Regions from separate parts of the Peribacillus sp. B65 genome, predicted to be linked through region 2. Evidence: riboswitches for the same ligand, from Rfam matches in the RefSeq annotation. Region 2 holds a riboswitch; each other region holds the start of a gene.
The links. A riboswitch is a leader RNA that binds a small molecule or an ion and turns the genes downstream of it on or off. The one in region 2 is predicted to bind preQ1.
Positions count from the first base shown of each region.

Region 1: it holds a riboswitch for preQ1, as region 2 does, so the genes downstream of both, queC (7-cyano-7-deazaguanine synthase QueC) here and ACSR9O_RS18945 (QueT transporter family protein) in region 2, are expected to answer to the same signal.
Region 3: it holds a riboswitch for preQ1, as region 2 does, so the genes downstream of both, ACSR9O_RS15825 (VUT family protein) here and ACSR9O_RS18945 (QueT transporter family protein) in region 2, are expected to answer to the same signal.

Region 1 is NZ_CP195840.1:3,234,342-3,240,100, forward strand. Features, by position in the region: gene ACSR9O_RS15850 (TetR/AcrR family transcriptional regulator) at 1-224, shown strand, start outside; gene ACSR9O_RS15855 (DUF4260 domain-containing protein) at 275-622, shown strand; gene queE (7-carboxy-7-deazaguanine synthase QueE) at 675-1,403, opposite strand; gene queD (6-carboxytetrahydropterin synthase QueD) at 1,396-1,866, opposite strand; gene queC (7-cyano-7-deazaguanine synthase QueC) at 1,866-2,531, opposite strand; PreQ1 riboswitch class I at 2,587-2,629, opposite strand; gene ACSR9O_RS15875 (methyl-accepting chemotaxis protein) at 2,815-4,494, shown strand; gene ACSR9O_RS15880 (hypothetical protein) at 4,933-5,148, shown strand.
Region 2 is NZ_CP195840.1:3,886,964-3,892,722, forward strand. Features, by position in the region: gene adhP (alcohol dehydrogenase AdhP) at 1-882, opposite strand, end outside; gene ACSR9O_RS18930 (DUF3892 domain-containing protein) at 1,182-1,478, shown strand; gene ACSR9O_RS18935 (hypothetical protein) at 1,560-2,372, opposite strand; gene ACSR9O_RS18940 (YbaK/EbsC family protein) at 2,508-3,029, opposite strand; PreQ1 riboswitch class I at 3,200-3,244, shown strand; gene ACSR9O_RS18945 (QueT transporter family protein) at 3,251-3,736, shown strand; gene ACSR9O_RS18950 (TVP38/TMEM64 family protein) at 3,860-4,516, shown strand; gene ACSR9O_RS18955 (PAS domain-containing sensor histidine kinase) at 4,631-5,759, shown strand, end outside.
Region 3 is NZ_CP195840.1:3,227,659-3,233,417, forward strand. Features, by position in the region: gene ACSR9O_RS15805 (DUF421 domain-containing protein) at 81-785, shown strand; gene ACSR9O_RS15810 (alpha/beta hydrolase) at 887-1,633, opposite strand; gene ACSR9O_RS15815 (PadR family transcriptional regulator) at 1,944-2,264, shown strand; gene ACSR9O_RS15820 (hypothetical protein) at 2,643-2,792, opposite strand; gene ACSR9O_RS15825 (VUT family protein) at 2,814-3,356, opposite strand; PreQ1 riboswitch class I at 3,407-3,449, opposite strand; gene ACSR9O_RS15830 (SRPBCC family protein) at 3,700-4,182, shown strand; gene ACSR9O_RS15835 (SRPBCC family protein) at 4,211-4,651, shown strand; gene ACSR9O_RS15840 (HD domain-containing protein) at 4,789-5,759, opposite strand, start outside.

The sequences.
Region 1 (5,759 bases), 650 kb from region 2:
AAATTCAGCAGTTACTTCAATTTGATTCTAATAAAACATATGAAAAGCTCATCCAGTCCCTGACGGACCTAACGGACAACAAATTGAATCCTGCATCCATATGGTCGATTTTTCTTTCTCTTCACGGATTTATAACTTTTTATATTAATTCTGAGCTAACTTATCAAGATGTAAAAGGCTTAGCTTATTTTCATGTAAAAAATATCATCAGGAACATCATATAATTTTTTGAATATTATTAACCATAGGTCAATTAAACATTGGAGGTTTTAATATGGTAAAGAAATACCTTCATATTGAAGGACTCATGGTCCTTTTAGCGGTGATTTACATCTATTCGTTATATGAATTCAGCTGGTGGATTTTCCTTCTATTGATTTTATCGCCTGATGTTTCCATGCTGGCCTACCTGATCAATGATCGGATTGGAGCAAGGGTTTATAACTTATTTCATACTTATACTCTGTCCATCTTCATGATTTTGCTAGCCATTTTTCTAAAGTCTGATGCATTGATGCTGATTGGTTTAATTTGGACTGCGCATATTGGAATGGATCGCTTATTTGGATATGGCCTTAAATACACATCATCCTTCAAAGCTACACACATTCAAAGGTTGTAATAGCTTAAAAGGCAGTGTGATTACGCATCACACTGCCTCCGCTTTCTTTTCTTTATACGCCCCGCTTGTTACCCCATATATAGGTATGCAGCTGGGGCAGGACTTTCACATCATTCAATTCATCATCTGTTATCACTTTATCAATTAACTCTTCGTACTTCTTCAATAGGCCGCTGATCAATTGACGATCATCCGCCGTCCTGCTGTCGTCATTGCCGACCTGCAGATAAAAAGGAATTTCCGGGTAACGCCCATGTACATGTTTGGCATATTGATAATCTTCCTCGTTAAATACGACGATTTTCAATGAGACATGGTTTTCAGGATTTCGATTGGCAAGGTTCGAGATGATTTTGTCGAGCACCGTAAAGTCGGTGTTCATTCCAGAGCTCGGCGGCTTAGGTGAAATAGTCAGTTCATCAATATCGAGAAACCAATCCTGCCATCGGCTCCCTTGGGTTTCGACACCTATTTTCATTTTATTTTCATGTAAGATCGCTATCAAGCCGTTTAGGTTTTTCAGCAGAGCCGGGTTTCCTCCTGATATCGTAACGAAGGAAAAAGCGGAACCCCCAATACGCTTCAGCTCATCCCATATTTCTTCGGCAGTCATCTGGACGGTATCTTCCTTACCGGTGCCATCCCATGTAAATGCGGAATCACACCAGGCACACGAATAATCGCAGCCGGCCGTCCGAACGAACATGGTTTTTTGGCCAATGACCATTCCCTCTCCTTGGATGGTCGGCCCAAAGATTTCCATAACCGGGAGTTTACTCACTTTCCATCCACTCCCGTCTGGCTTCGGCATAGCTTGTCGGCGTTTCGTACAGTCGAACAAATTCGACTCTAGCACCTTCATATTCTTTTAATGAAAGGGATTCGGCCATTTTTTCATAAATCCAGACAACCATATTTTCAGCTGTTGTATTCATGAGCGGCAGGGTTTCATTCAAATAACGGTGATCCAGGTGGATTTCAATTTCATTTTTCCATATATCCTTGATGTCCCCAAAATCTATCATCAACCCGCGTGAATCTGTATACCCGCTTAATCCGAAAATGACCTTATACGTGTGGCCATGCAGGTTCTTGCATTTTCCTTCATAATCATGCAGATGGTGTGCCGCATCAAAGGTGAATTCCTTACTCACGAGAACCCTCTTGTTTGTATACTTCAATTGGCTGCGCTGAATATCTTCATCTATTTTTTGGAGTTTATCAACTATCGTAAAACCGTACATCATGAAAGCACCTTCCGTCTGCTTACATAGTCATCCAGTCCTTTTTTCCGCAGATTACATGCCGGACAATCTCCACAGCCGTCGGAGATGATTCCGTTATAGCAAGTCAGGGTCTTTTCGCGTACAAAATCGAACGCGCCTAGCTGATCCGCTAGCTCCCATGTTTCCTCTTTATTAAGCCACATTAGCGGCGTATCAATGACGAATGACTGGTCCATCGACAAGTTCAAGGTCACATTCAATGATTTAATGAATACATCGCGGCAGTCCGGATATCCGCTGAAATCCGTTTCACAAACACCGGTGACTATATGTTTAGCGCCAATCTGACTCGCCAGCACTCCGGCAAACGAAAGGAACAGCAAATTCCTCCCTGGTACGAACGTCGACGGCAATTCCCCTTCTTCTCCGTCCGCCACCGCAATATCACTTCTCGTCAGCGCATTTGGTGCCAGTTGGTTCAGCAGCGACATGTCAAGGATATGATGGTTTATGCCCAATTCCTTGGCAATGTTTTGAGCGCATTCGATTTCCAAGCTATGCCGCTGGTTATAATCGAACGTCACCGCTTCCACTTCCTCAAATCTCTCCATCGCCCAGAACAGGCACGTCGTACTGTCCTGACCTCCGCTAAACACAACCACTGCCTTTTCTTTCTTCTTCATTTCTATAAAACTCCTTTTTACGGAAAAAAACAGCACCCTAAGAAAAGAGCACTGTTTCTCCTTAGTTTTTTTGAGAGGGTAGCTAGAACCTCTTCCGCCTTAACGCGGAATATTATATTTTTCCAAGTCAATAGTAACTTGAAAACGATAAGAAATCAAGATGTTTATATTAAGAGAACATTGGATCTGATGGAAAATTTGGTTAACTTTTCATTGCTTAAATATCCTTTTATTTATCCGATAAAACAGTGTGAATAAAATATCGATAAAGGGGCCCAATAATTTGAAAAGCATTAAAGCAAAGGTATTGGTGGCATTTTCACTCATCATATCTTTATGTGTCATCTTAGGAGCATTCAACATCTACAGCAGCAACAAGTCACTGGTATATTCCCAGGATATCATCAAAAAGGAGCTTCCGCTTCTTATCCAAGACGAAAAGCTGCTATACAATCTAGCACAAAGAACCGCATACGCCCGGGCATATATTCTTTATGGTGACAAGAGTTATAAAGAAGGGTTCTTACAATATACCGAAGAAAGCCAGGTCATCCAGGAGGATCTCCTTGCCTTAAGCGATTCTGTTAAAGCGAAGGAATTAATCGAGAAAAGCGTGGATTGGAGGACGATGATTGTAGACCGGGTGTTTCCACAATATGAAAATGGAAATGAAGAACGCGCTAAAGAAATACTCGAAAATGAAGTGGCGCCAATAAGCAATGAAGTTATGGAGGGTTTCAAGGAGCTTGCTTCGGAACGCGAGGAATTGATTGTCGCTTCAGGTGAAACCGTCATCACCAACGGGAAATCGGTTAAGACGACAAGTATCATCATATCCATTGCGGCAGTCCTTATCGGCCTTGTCCTTGCGGTTGTCACTGCCAACCTCATTACCACCCCCCTCCTTAAAATCAGGGATAGGATGAAAATGGTGGCTGCAGGAGAGCTGAATCATGAGCCCCTGGAGCAAAAGTCAAATGATGAAATGGGCGAACTAACGGTATCCGCCAATCAAATGCAGAAAGACCTTCGTGATACGATTGAAAAAATGCTCATTGTTTCGCAATCCGTTTCCAACCAAAGCGAAGATCTGACTCAATCAGCAAATGAAGTGCAGCAGGGCACCAAACAGATAGCGACTACTATGTATGAACTTTCGGAAGGTTCGGAGTCACAAGCCAACCGGGCATCTGAAATGGTTCGCATCATGGATGATTTCACCGGCAGGATTAAGCTTGCCCACCTAGAAGGGGTGGATGTAGCTAACAGTTCAACCGAAATCCTTTCCTTGACCAAGGAAGGCACCACTTTAATGCGCAGTTCGGTCCAACAGATGCAAAGTATTGATGGGATTGTCAAAAATGCCGTAGAGCAAGTGAAAGGACTCGATTCTCAATCACAGCAAATTTCGCAGCTTGTGCAGGTCATCAAGGATATATCCAATCAAACTAATCTATTGGCGCTGAATGCAGCCATAGAAGCTGCTCGTGCTGGTGAACATGGCAAGGGCTTTGCCGTCGTCGCCGATGAAGTGCGGAAACTCGCTGAAGAGGTCACAGACTCCGTTGGGGATATCACCAATATTGTCTCCGCCATTCAAACAGGTTCAAAAACGGTCGTCCACTCCCTGGAAGATAGTTATACTCAAGTGGATGAAGGCACGAAACAAATCACGCTCACAGGGCAAACCTTTGAAACAATCAATCATTCTGTCGGGAATATGGAAATGAAAATACTGCATATAACAGACGAATTGAACTATATTTCCATAAATAGCCAAAAAATCAATCAGGCTATCGAAGATATCGCAGCCGTTTCTGAAGAGTCCGCGGCAGGAATCGAACAAGTCTCCGCCTCCGCTCAGCAATCCAGCTCTTCGATGGATGAAATCACGAATCATGCCAGTGAACTTGCATCTTCGGCAGAACTGCTCACTGAACAGGTTAAGAAGTTCCAATTATGACACTAGCAATTTCCCGAATGCGGGAAATTGCTTTTTCCCTTCCATTATAAGGGTTGTTTCATTTTCGTATATTCGGGGAATAAATAACTATACACAATAATGAACCATTAAAAAACAAATCTATCAGAAGTGGCTGGAAGTGAATATTTTCCTTTGTTTTCAGAATATTTAGTGTATAATTGATTAAAGGAATATTTTAACTTAAATATTCATTACTTCCAATACCTGCTACTGCAAATCCCGACATTTCCTTTCAACATGCACGAGAACATATACCCAGTAAGGTTCCATTGCATGCTTTCTCTCGAATCAAGCCATTCACAACTTTATTCACACAAAAACACGATTCCCACTTCAAATTTTTTAAAAAGGTTAAATTTCACTAATGATATGATACTATTAAACCAAGACCTTTTAACCCCATAAGGAGGAATTCATATGAAACGTTTTTTCAAATTCATAACAGATTTTAACGAAAGAAAAGCACTGGAACGGGAAACCGATGAATTCTTTCGCAAAGAATACGAAAATTATATGAAGATGAATCCTGACAATCAAGGAAAAAGAAGGAGATTAACTCCTAGATTTTATGTGATTGATGGCGGTAAAAAGGGCTCCAACCTTGAAATTTCTGACAGAAAGAAATCCAGTTGACCTGATTCCTTCCATAATCAGCTACCCAGGCTGCAGTTCAAGACTCCCCAACGTTAAATCTCCAGATGAACGGAGATTCGTGACCATTCCATTCATTTGCAATATATAAGCCGAAAGCTCAGAAATGCTTCTGAGCTTTTTTATTTTGCATTCATCTATAAACACTATATCTATAGAAGAAACTAGGTATTTTTTTAAAAAATGGGTTAACTTTATTTTATTTCATGTTTTAGGTAAAAGATCAATGATAGACCCATGGGTATTACCTAAGGAAAAAACCGGTAAATATCAAAAAAAAGAGATGTGTTCTTTTACTCATCTTTGTCCATATTCAAAAGAGTTCAACTAATTGAGTCGTTAGATGCAATATTTCACATTGAATGACAAATGCTTAAAAATTGTTACGTTTATGTCAAACAATGGGTAGAAACAATTAACAAACTGTAATAAACCTCACTTTTCAAAAACAATTATTATTCAAATATAGCCATTATGAATTAGGTTTAAATGCTCATGAATCTATTTTGATTCTAATCAAAATGGGTTTTTATTAAATTTTCCATAATTTAGTGTAAATAAACCGAGGATTCCCTTGATTTCCAGCCATATCT
Region 2 (5,759 bases):
TTCCTGTAGATCTTTTCTCGTCCCGACGATGGACCCTTTTACAGTTACCCCATTTAACACTGTATCAAAAATCGGGATTGGAAGTTCATCATTCGGCAATCCGACTACGACAAGTGTGCCTCCCCTCTTGACAGAACTGTAAGCCTGTTCGAATGCTTTTTTCGTAACCGCTACAGAAATGGATGCCTGCACACCGCCAACTTTATCCTTTATGGCCTGTACAGGATCGGTCTTAAGCCCATTAACCGTGTAATCCGCCCCCAGTTCCGTCGCCAGATCAAGCTTATCATCTTGAATATCGACAGCAATGACATTAAAGCCCATCGCTTTCGCGTATTGCAGGGCAACATGTCCCAATCCGCCAATTCCATAAACCGCTACCCAATCACCAGGTTTTGCTTCTGATACCTTAAGCGCTTTATACGTCGTTACACCTGCACAGAAAATCGGTGATACCTCCGCAAAGTCAAGCCCTTCAGGAACCTTCACCACATATTTGGCAGGTGCTTTACAATATTCCGCATACCCGCCGTCCACGGAATAGCCTGCATTCAATTGATCCAAGCAAAGCGTTTCCCTGCCGGTCAGACAATATTCACAATCGCCACAGGCTGAATAAAGCCAAGGGATCCCAACACGGTCACCCACTTTCAAGGAAGTTACGCCTTCTGCCACCTTTTCTATAATGCCCACACCCTCATGTCCGGGGATAAGCGGAAGCTTGGGTTTTACCGGCCAATCACCATGTACCGCATGTAGATCGGTATGACACACGCCACAGGCTTTAATTTTCACTAATATCTCACCATACTCCAATTTCGGAATGGGTACTTCTTTAACCTCAAGTTTTTGGTTAAATTCATTGACGACCGCCGCTTTCATTGTCTTGACCTGTTGTTTTGCATTTACAGTGCTTGCCCCTTGTTTTACATTCATGATTCATATTCCTCCCTTAATTCAGTGGATATTATTTCTTGCTACTACTTAAATTTGCACTACTGCACTACTTAAAATAGATGCAAGTGCCATGCCACTGCAAAAAGGCCAATAAGACAGCAATCACAAAAAAAAGTGCCGAAAAATCGGCCCATTTGGACGAATTAACGGCTCAAGTTGGACGAAATCCGGTTTGTATATTGCAGAAAAAATGGCTCACCCTATAAATAGGAGGTGTCTAAAACATGGACCAATTTGAAAAAGCCTATGAATCATATAAACAGCAGGGAACACCGCAAGCAAACCAACCTGATTCAGCAGGAAAAGAAGAAATCATCGCCGTAAGGAAAAATGAAGAGGACAATATTATCGCCATCAAGACGAACTCCGGCCGCGAACTCGACTACCCCACAGCCCTTGCGGAAGCAAAGGCGGGCAACCTGGCCAATGTTGACGTCTTTCATAAATATGGACGTGACATATTGCGGAGTGAGCCCGATGGGATAAAGGAAAATAACCTGGATCAACTGCCGGATTTTTGATATTTCGGGGAGACTGCCTGATATGGGCAGTTTTTTTCTGTCTGGATGAACTAAAAAAGAACCAGCATGATTAGCCGGATCTTATTTTTCGTAAGGATAGGATTCAGAGATTTCGAGCAGTCGGCCGCAGGACTCGACAACCTCGATGATTTCCATCCATGACATGTCCAGACCCAGTTCATTAGCATGGGAAATCTTATCCCGTAATTTCCGGATGGCATTCGCATCCTTCTTCCCTTTACTTTTCGAAGGGATTTGGAAGAAGCACCTCAATTCTTTATCTTTATGTATAATATCGAATTTATCACTGATTTGCAGGCACTCTATTATATTGATATCCTCATTTTTATCGATTCTCCTTCTATATAATTCGGTTGCCTTTTCTAAACGGTCTTCGCTGATCATTGGATACCAGCTGCCATCGCCGAATCTATCCAGGATGATATCGCTCATCCTCATTTCCAATAAGGTAATATATCCGAATATCAGCATCCTGATCGGAGGCTTTTGAAGGTCGGCATGGGTAATCAGCATTTTAATTGAATTATTCTCCAAGACGAACACCCTTGTTTTATTCTTGAAAATATGGAGAAGCTGGATCAAAGGAGTTGAATCCGAAACCATTTCCCTTGGTGAAAAGTTTCTCATATATTCAGAAATACTTCCTTCACCTAGTTCGTCCCTTTCGATATACCCGATGATTTCCCCTTGATCTTGGACAGCCAATATATCAAAATTCTTTTTCTCCAATGCTTTCTGAATATCCAGCGCCTGATCATTTTTATGGCAAAACTCAAGCTCCTGGGCAATGCTCTTAACCGTTATATTTTCTTCATAAAGAGTTTTAAGACTAAGATAGCTGCTATTGCTTTTTCTTTCGCTTCCATTTAACATCTTTCAACCTCCGCTCAGGAACACTTTCTGCCCGTTTTCCGCTTTAATCATGGAAATGCATGCGGCCCCCACAAATAAAGTCCACTGCAGTGGACTCAATCCCAATCATGTGAATCTAATTTTTTGACACATTAATCAAATGACATCAACTGTATTGCCTACCGCCGTTTCCTCATTCTCCTTTTCTTCCCAACCCTTACAAACATCCACCCACTCCTTCGCACCTGAATATTCAAACAATTCAGCGAGTGTAAGTTCTATTGCAGAGTTCGCACTGCCGCAAGCCGGGAACAATGACTCGAAGCGCTTCATCGATACATCAAGAAAAACAGCTAAATCGTTTGCCAGACCAAACGGGCAAACGCCTCCGATTGCATGGCCGGTCTGTGCAAGCACTTCTTCAGGCGAAAGCATTCGTGCCTTGAAGCCGAATGTCTGACGAAATTTCTTATTATCCACTTTGGCGTCCCCTGCGGCAACTACCAAAATCGCGTGTTCACCTTCCCCTTTAAAGGAAAGAGTCTTAGCAATCCGCGCTGGGATAACACCGATGGTTTCCGCTGCCTCAATCACCGTAGCACTCGATGTTTCGAACTCCTTTACGTCGCCTTCCCGATTCCATTGTTTAAAATGGCTTTTGACACTCTCGATTGACATTTTATATTCACTCCTTTTACGTACATATTGAAATAATATCATCCTTCATTGCAATAAATCAAAATCCTATTGTGCCACTTCTACTGCTTGGAAACTAATAAATTAAAACCATTCTTTACAAATTGACGAAACAAGCGTACATGGGATACTATTAATAATCGGGTAAACGCCTACACGTGGTTCGTAACCATCCCACGATAAAAAACTAGGGAGAGAGTAAAATGAATGTTCGTACACTCGTGATAAACGGGTTATTGGCTGCCTTGTATGTGGCGGTCTCATTGGTGTTTAAACCAATAGCTTTTGAGATGTTCCAATTCCGTGTACCGGAAATGTTGAATCATCTGATTGTATTCAATAAAAAGTATATCTACGGTATCGTTGGCGGGGTCTTCATATCGAATCTGCTCTTTTCGCCGATGGTGCCATATGATTTGATTTTTGGGGTGGGGCAATCCCTGCTCGCCTTATTGCTTGTCATTTATATTTCTCGTTTCATAAAAGGCATTAAAGGACGGATGATCGCCACGATTATCTTTTTCACGTTCACAATGTTTTTAATTGCAATTGAACTGAACCTTGCCTTTGGCTTGCCATTCTGGCTAAGCTGGATGACTACAGCTGTCGGTGAGTTCGTCGTCCTCCTGATCGGAGCGCCAATCATTTATGGAATGAACAAAAGAATTCAGTTTGAAAAGTGGCTTTAAAAGGAATCTTCGCGCCGTTAGGCCACTATAATGGAAAAGAGCTGTCTGCATGATGCGGCAGCTCTTTTTTTTCACCAATGAACTCGAAAATGATAAACTATTAGTAAGAATGGTGGTGGCCCATTGAAAAAAGTCCTGACCATAATAGGTCTCCTTGTAATCGCAATATTTATATACTCTAATGCTGAGCTGTTCACTTTGGTTTGGAAAAGTGACCTGGATTCTGTTATTGGTATATTGAAGGAAAACCTTCTGCTTACATTTATTGTGACATTCGTATTGATGTTTGTACAAAATTCTTTTACAATCATCCCCTTAATTTTGCTCCTGACTATCAATGTCACGATATTCGGATTCATATATGGCTATCTATGGAGTTGGTTTACAAGTGTTGTTGCCTCAGGATTCATTTTTTATGCAGCAAGAAACTGGTTTCAGGAGCTTCTCTTAAAGAAGATTGGTGAAAAATGGCAGGAAACCGTTGTGGAGCATGGCTTCATGTACGTTTTTACAGGAAGGATTTTCCCGCTTATCCCAACAAGCTTAATTAACTTGGCAGCTGGAGTCAGCACTGTCACGTTCAAGGATTTTTTATTAGCGACGGCGCTTGGCAACCTTATATACTTTTTCTTCCTATCGCTGATTCCCTATGGACTGCTATCTGTTGAAATGAACCAATATACGCTAGCTGCACTCGCACTCCTCTTCTTACTATTTTTCATTATCTATAAGCGTGCAAAAAAGAAAAAGAAACTTACCTTCTTCAGAAAAAACAGGTGACCACATTGGCCCCTGTTTTTTTATTTAGGATTCTGCATATATTTTTTTTCGATAGTTTGTTAAAATGTGTATGTAATTTTACCTTTGAAATGTCTAAAATCAGGGAGAATCTCCATGTCCAAACGCTCCATCTTAGCAATATATATCCTATCCGGGATTCTTACATTAGTCGTATTCGACTATTTTTTAACTACAAATATCCAAAACAAGGAAGTCTTCGTTCAACTGCAAAGAGTGGAAGGCTTTGTTTTCCTTTTATCAATAGGCTTGGTCTTATATCTTTATTTAGCTAAAAGGGAAGAATTCAAACGATTAAAAGAGGCGGAACAACGTCGGCGTACACTCATCAATTCGATGGTTGATTTCGTTAACTTCAAGGATGGTGATGGCCGATGGCTTGAATCCAATACCTTCGGGCTGCAATTATTTCAATTGGAGCATGTAGATTATAAAGGAAAAAGAGACAGTGAGCTCGCCGAATACTCCGAATTTTATAAAGAGTCGTTGATCTACTGTGAAGTTTCCGATGAAGAAACGTGGGTAAAAGGGGAAATCACACGGTGTGAGGAAATCATCCCTCTTCCCGATGGCAATCACAAGACCTTTGATACGATTAAAGTTCCCCTGTTCAATGAGGATGGTTCACGAAAAGGCTTAGTCGTCATTGGCAGGGATATTTCTGAAAGGGTTGTCGCGGAGAATCAATTATTCGAAAGTGAACAACGCTATAAATCATTGTTTGAACACAACCCATATCCGATGCTGATGCTTGATTTAAACGGAATGATCACGACGGTGAATCCTAGATTTGAAACGGTAACAGGCTTTCAACAGGAAGAAATACATGGAGCCTCATTCATTAATTTGAACTTCTCAGCAGAAGACGCGGAATTGATCCGTACATCTTGCCAATATGTCATGGAAAACCATAAGGGAATCAAAAAAGGTAAAGATATAGAATTCCTGACGAAGTACGGGAATTCCATCTTACTTTCTTGTACGTTTGTCCCGATGATGGTTGGCGAGGATTTAGTCGGAATCATTACTTATGCTAAAGAGGTCACTCAAATCCGGGAAACCGAAGCCCGCTTAAGAAGAACCGAAAAATTATCGATAGTCGGCGAACTTGCCGCAAGTGTGGCCCACGAGGTACGAAACCCGTTGACTTCTTTAAAAGGTTTCGTCCAGCTGCTTAAAAAGAGCGACCATCCCTATGAACAATACTACACAATCATGTTAAGTG
Region 3 (5,759 bases), 660 kb from region 2:
TTAAATACGCTCCCAGTTGTTTCAATTCATCCTACTGACCATTACATCTCCTTTAAAGGAAATAAGGACGTGAATTTTTTGTGGAATTTTTTAATAGCCAGGAAACTCTTACTGCAATCCAGTGGACTTTAAGAGCCATTATATCCTTCATCTTCTTACTTTTTTCGGTTAAATTTATGGGACAACGGTCCATTTCGCAGTTACGGTTACTTGATTTCATAATGGCATTAATTATTGGAAACATTCTTGCTCACCCTTTATCTGATGAACAGTTAGGTTTGGAGGGCTCAATGATAACAACAGGTGTATTGGTCATTTTATATATAATTAGTGTGTTTACAAGCCTTAAGTGGGGTAAACTCCGAAGGTTTTTTGACTCTGATCCCTTTCCCCTTATCGAAAATGGACAAATCATATACAAAAGCTTGGCAAGGGCCCGAATCTCGATCGATGTTTTATTATCGGAATTAAGAAAAGAAAAAGTCAAAGATATTCAAAAAGTATCACTCGCACTATGGGAACCAGGTGGTACCATTTCATTGTTCTTATATCCTCAATATGAAGCGGTAACCCCAGCAGATATGCACCTAGCAACAAATGCCTTCACATTTCCTAAAACGATTATTAAAGAGGGAAAGATTGATTCTAAAGAATTAAATCGGGGCGGCAAGGACGAAGCATGGCTGAAAAACAGAATCAAAATAACATATAATGCCGACGTGAACGATATTTTATTGGCAACTATTGACAATAACGACACCTTAAATGTCTTTTTCTACAAATAAATCTTCAGCCAAAGTAAAATCCCCTCAAGTATAGTGTAAAGCCTACTTATGAATGCAGGCTTTACACAGTTTAACTTAAAGGGGATTTATCAACTCGCTTATTACTCCGACCAGTTCAGTGTATTTAAGAACTTATACACATCTTCATACACCTGTTCACGTTCCTTGCCCAATGTGATAATATGACCTGAATTTTCATACCATATCAAGTGTTTATGCTGCGTATCGACTTCATTGAAAATCGCTGTAGCACTCTCCGTATAGTCAGGATCATCCAAGCGCCCTTGTAAAACAAGCGTTGGTGATGTGATTAAATCTAAATTTTCACCTGTCTCATTTATAATATTCAGCACATCTTTAAGTTGAGGCATAGGCTCTTCTTCCAGCAGCTTCACTTCTGCAGCAATTTGGTCTGCATTTTTGCCCTCAAACTTCTTATAAGCCTGTGCATAATTGAGCAAGCGGTTCTTTTGTCGATCGATACTTTTCCCTTGCGTCGGAGCGCACATTGAAACTACGCCTTTTACAGGCAATTCAATTCCCACTTTTAATGAGAAAACTCCTCCTAAGGAAATTCCTACAACAGCAATTTCTTCATAGCCTTCTTCTTTAAGGAATTTATAGCCATTAACTACATCTTCCCACCATTCCTTTGGACCAGTCTTAACGAGTTCCTCACCAGACACTCCATGCCCTCTATAAAGAGGTCCGTGGCAAGTATAGTCAAGATCATTCAAGTATTTCCCTAATTTCTTCATATCTCCTGTACTTCCGGTAAACCCGTGAAGTAAAAGAACAGCTCTCTTTCCACCAATATATGTGAATGGCTCTGGTGCTTTCACTTTCATCTATCTAGGACCTTCTTTCTTTGCTCTTGTTGATAAATAGAATCTAAATGATTTTTGAAAAAAAATCAATTAATACCCCTTGAGTAGTGATTCTTCTATCCTATTCCGTATTTTCATTAAAACAATTAAATCATGTATATAGTATCCTTACCACACTCTTCACAACTCATCCGTTCCGAAGCACATTTTACTATGATTAAATTTATTTAGCAATCGTCATTTAACCATTTTTTTTTAGAAAAGTAAAATGCACCTTGTGATACGATGTACAACGTATTACACTTTAGAAATGAAAAGGAGGAGAATTTATTTGGATAAAGAATTAATGAAGGGAAGCATTGACCTCCTTTTGCTTTCACTTCTTTCACAAAAAAAGCTATACGGCTACGAAATCACGAAGATCTTGAAGGAAATGAGCATGGGCAAATATCAAATAAGTGAAGGCACCCTCTACTCCGCCCTAAAACGGTTAGAAAAAAAAGAATTCATAAAAGGCCATTGGAAAGAGTCCGAGTCAGGCCGCAGGAAATATTATCATGTCACCGAAAATGGACAAACCGAACTTGAACGGAAGCGAGAATGCTTTTTCTTCCTCGAAAAATTAGTTCGGAAAACCACAGAGCAATTCTAAACAAAATACAAAGCTTCCTAGCCCCAATAATGGAACGGTGCAGGAAGCTTTTTTTGATGTTTACTCGTGAATTCGTCCTGCACTCATAATTTCGCACTGTTTATTCGTGAATTACTCTTGAGTTCGCACTGTTTACTCGTGAATTTGCGCTGTTTACTCGTGAGTTTCGCACTTTTACTCGTGAGTTTGGACTGTTTACTCGTGAATTTTGCACTTTTACTCGTGAATTCGTACTGCACACTTAGTTCGCACTATTTAATCGTGAGTTTTTCACGTTTACTCGCGAGTTTGCGCTGTTTACTCGTGAGTTTCACACTTTTACTAGTGAGTTTGCACTGTTTACTCGTGAGTTACTCCGTTAACGCGCAAAAAAAGGACCTATTTTGGTCCTTTTTTGTCAATTCCTTTATGCTTGCGATAATTGGCGCAGGAGAGCTTCATGCATTCCCCTTGAACATGGGGGCCATATTTTTCACGAAAGGCCTCGAGGCAATAGCATTTATCTTCTTCCTTTTTGGTTCCTTCCATCGAGTGCACCCCTCCTGGCATTTAACTGGCGACTACACGTTTCTCCAGTTCTACGTTGATTCGTCCCAACAGTACGGCACCAATTGACTGTATGATGGTTTTAACGATGATTTGCCCGATGACCGCAGCGGGTACTGCTTCCCATGGCAATATATTGGCACCCAGTGGACTTAGGCCAATCACGACAAATATCACCGAATCGAAAAATCCTCCAACGATCCCGCTGTAAAACACCCTCCAACTCATCGGAAGCTTTAAACGGGTATAAATTTCCGTGTCCGCCGTTTCTGCGACCACAAACGATAATGCGGAAGCAAATACAATCAGTAACGTATCCCCTAATAAAAATGATACACATGCAGATAGAATAAGTGCAGTGATTATACATATATAGGTCTTCGCGCGGCCGAATTTATTCTGGACCAGATCTCGGAAGATGAAGGTTCCCCCGATGAGCAATGTCCCCATCGGGATGATGAACATGCCAAAATGTAATGGCGCAAAAGCTGCTGTAACCACATTCGCCGTGATTATGGATACTAAATACAATAAAATTCTTAACATTTCTTAATTCTCCTTATACAGAAAAAACAGCACCCTAAGAAAGAGCACTGTTCTCCTTAGTTTTTTTGAGAGGGTAGCTAGAACCTCTTCCGCCCGGGCGGATTATCATTTTCCTCATTTATCGTAGCTTGAAAACGATTGGAAATCAAGAAGTTTCCATATGGCCCTTTTATGTCACGGAGAATCCGATATTAGCAATGCACTTCAAATCTTCTTCAATGCAATGACTTTGCCGATTTCTGTCGCAAAAAACTGCTTGACCGCCTGTATCTGAAAGCCGAAAATCAATGATAGAGTCATGTTATGATCTTGATACCTTATTTGGCGAGGAGGAAAAAGAATTATGAAAAAAACTACGTTTGTCTATCCTATTTATATCGCAACCACACCAGAGAAGCTTTGGGAAGCCTTGACGAGTGGTGAAGTCACGAAGAAATATCACTTTGGATTGCAAGTACAGTCTGACTGGCAAGAAGGGGCAGCCGTTAAATATTTGCTGGAAGATGGGCGGATTACTGATCATGGTAATGTACTTAAATGCGAGCCGTTGCACCTGCTCTCGTTTACATGGATCATGGCAGGAGACAAAACACCTCGCGAGCAGCCTACACGGGTCACTTTTGAATTACAGAAAATGGGCGATTCGACTGTGAAGTTAATTCTTAGGCATGAGGAGCTTTTGAAGACAGATTTCGTATATGATGAAAATACCTATGAAGGCTTGAATAATGGATGGCCAGCCATTCTAAGTAACCTGAAGAGCTTGCTTGAAACTGGACGGACACTGCCGTCAATATCAGTAGATTGGGATAGTGGAAAAAAATAAAAACAAATCGAAAGAGAGTTGTTTTAGTATGGATACCCAAATAATCACGAAATTTAAGATAATCAAGCCAGCTAATGAAGTGTTTGAAGCCATAGTGAATCCTGAAAAAATCAGGAATTTCTGGTTCTCATCGAGTTCGGAAAGATGGGAACAAGGCAGGACACTTACATTGAGATACAACGAATACGATGCTGAAGTGGTCATTAATGTAATGGAAGTTGAGGAAAATAGGAAAATCGTGTTTGCGTGGGGCGGAAATGATCAAGAAACGATTGTTACCATTACACTAAAAGAGTTGGATAAAACGAGTACAATCATTGAAGTAAACGAATCAGGATTGAGTGAGGACGACCCTGAAATAATAAACAAAATGATTGGACAAAAAGAAGGTTGGGTTTATACATTAACCTGTTTAAAGGGTTATTTAGAAAATGGCGTTAATACTTTGAGAGCATCATTGGTTTTTTAATTATTAAAGGGTGCTGGTTCAGATGTATAAGGCATCCGTTAAGCAAGCTCCTTCCTAATGTCGATTGTCTAAATCAACTAAGGGAGGAGACCTAGATGTTTCCGAGAAAAAACTTCCCGTATGGTTTGACACGAAATTCAATCGGAAATCACTTTTAGATACATGCCCTTTGAAGCTTTTTTGTAGGCTTCAATTCCCATTTTCTTGACTTTTTCCGATAAACTGGATGCTATTACCAATTGGGTTCCTTGAATAACTGAAGGATCTATCAGGCGCATTTTATTTTTCCGATGTATATCGTATTCCACTTGATCTTCTTTCAACTTTACATTACCATGGATCCGTTTTAACAGGTTTTGAACTTCATGGTCTTCAGTGAAGCTTAACAAGCACATGACTTCTTCATCTGTACCGAGTAAGTCATCAAGGCTGATCAGTTTTTTTGCTAAAGCCACTTTTAATGTCTTTGCCAAGATATCATAGCCATATATATTAAGTGGGTTCATGAAAAAATCAATAACTTCGCTGTAATACGTTTTTACAAACCATTCCGCCGATTCAATATTATCCAGATACATCCTTCCATTTATTATGATTACATGTTCTAGGAATTCTTTAATGGCTTCGATGGTGATATGTCCATATTGATACATATCCCGGAGAGTATAATCTACCCGATCGGCACATAACTCAGGTGCTGGCTGTTCAAGCAATTCCCATTTTGATTGAAAAATGACTTTACGATCATATCCATATTCCTTCAGTATAAATGGGATTTCGGATTCCATAATGACTTGTTCATATATTTTTTCATGATAATCTTCATCCTTACAATCCAGAACGAAATCAATTACATGTGAGAATGCAGTGTGGGATACGTCATGCAGCAAGCCCGCGATTTGTTCCTCCAATGAACCTCCAAGCGCTTTTATTAAAAGCATCACACCAATTGAATGGTCAAATCGTGTGACATCCCACTTCTCATTAACTAAATAACTTGCCCCGCCTTGATGTATCCCCTTCAATCTTTGGACCGGTTTACTTACTATCAGCCCTTCCAGAACTCCCTCTACAATGTGTTCCCCATAGATACTATCCGAAACTATCA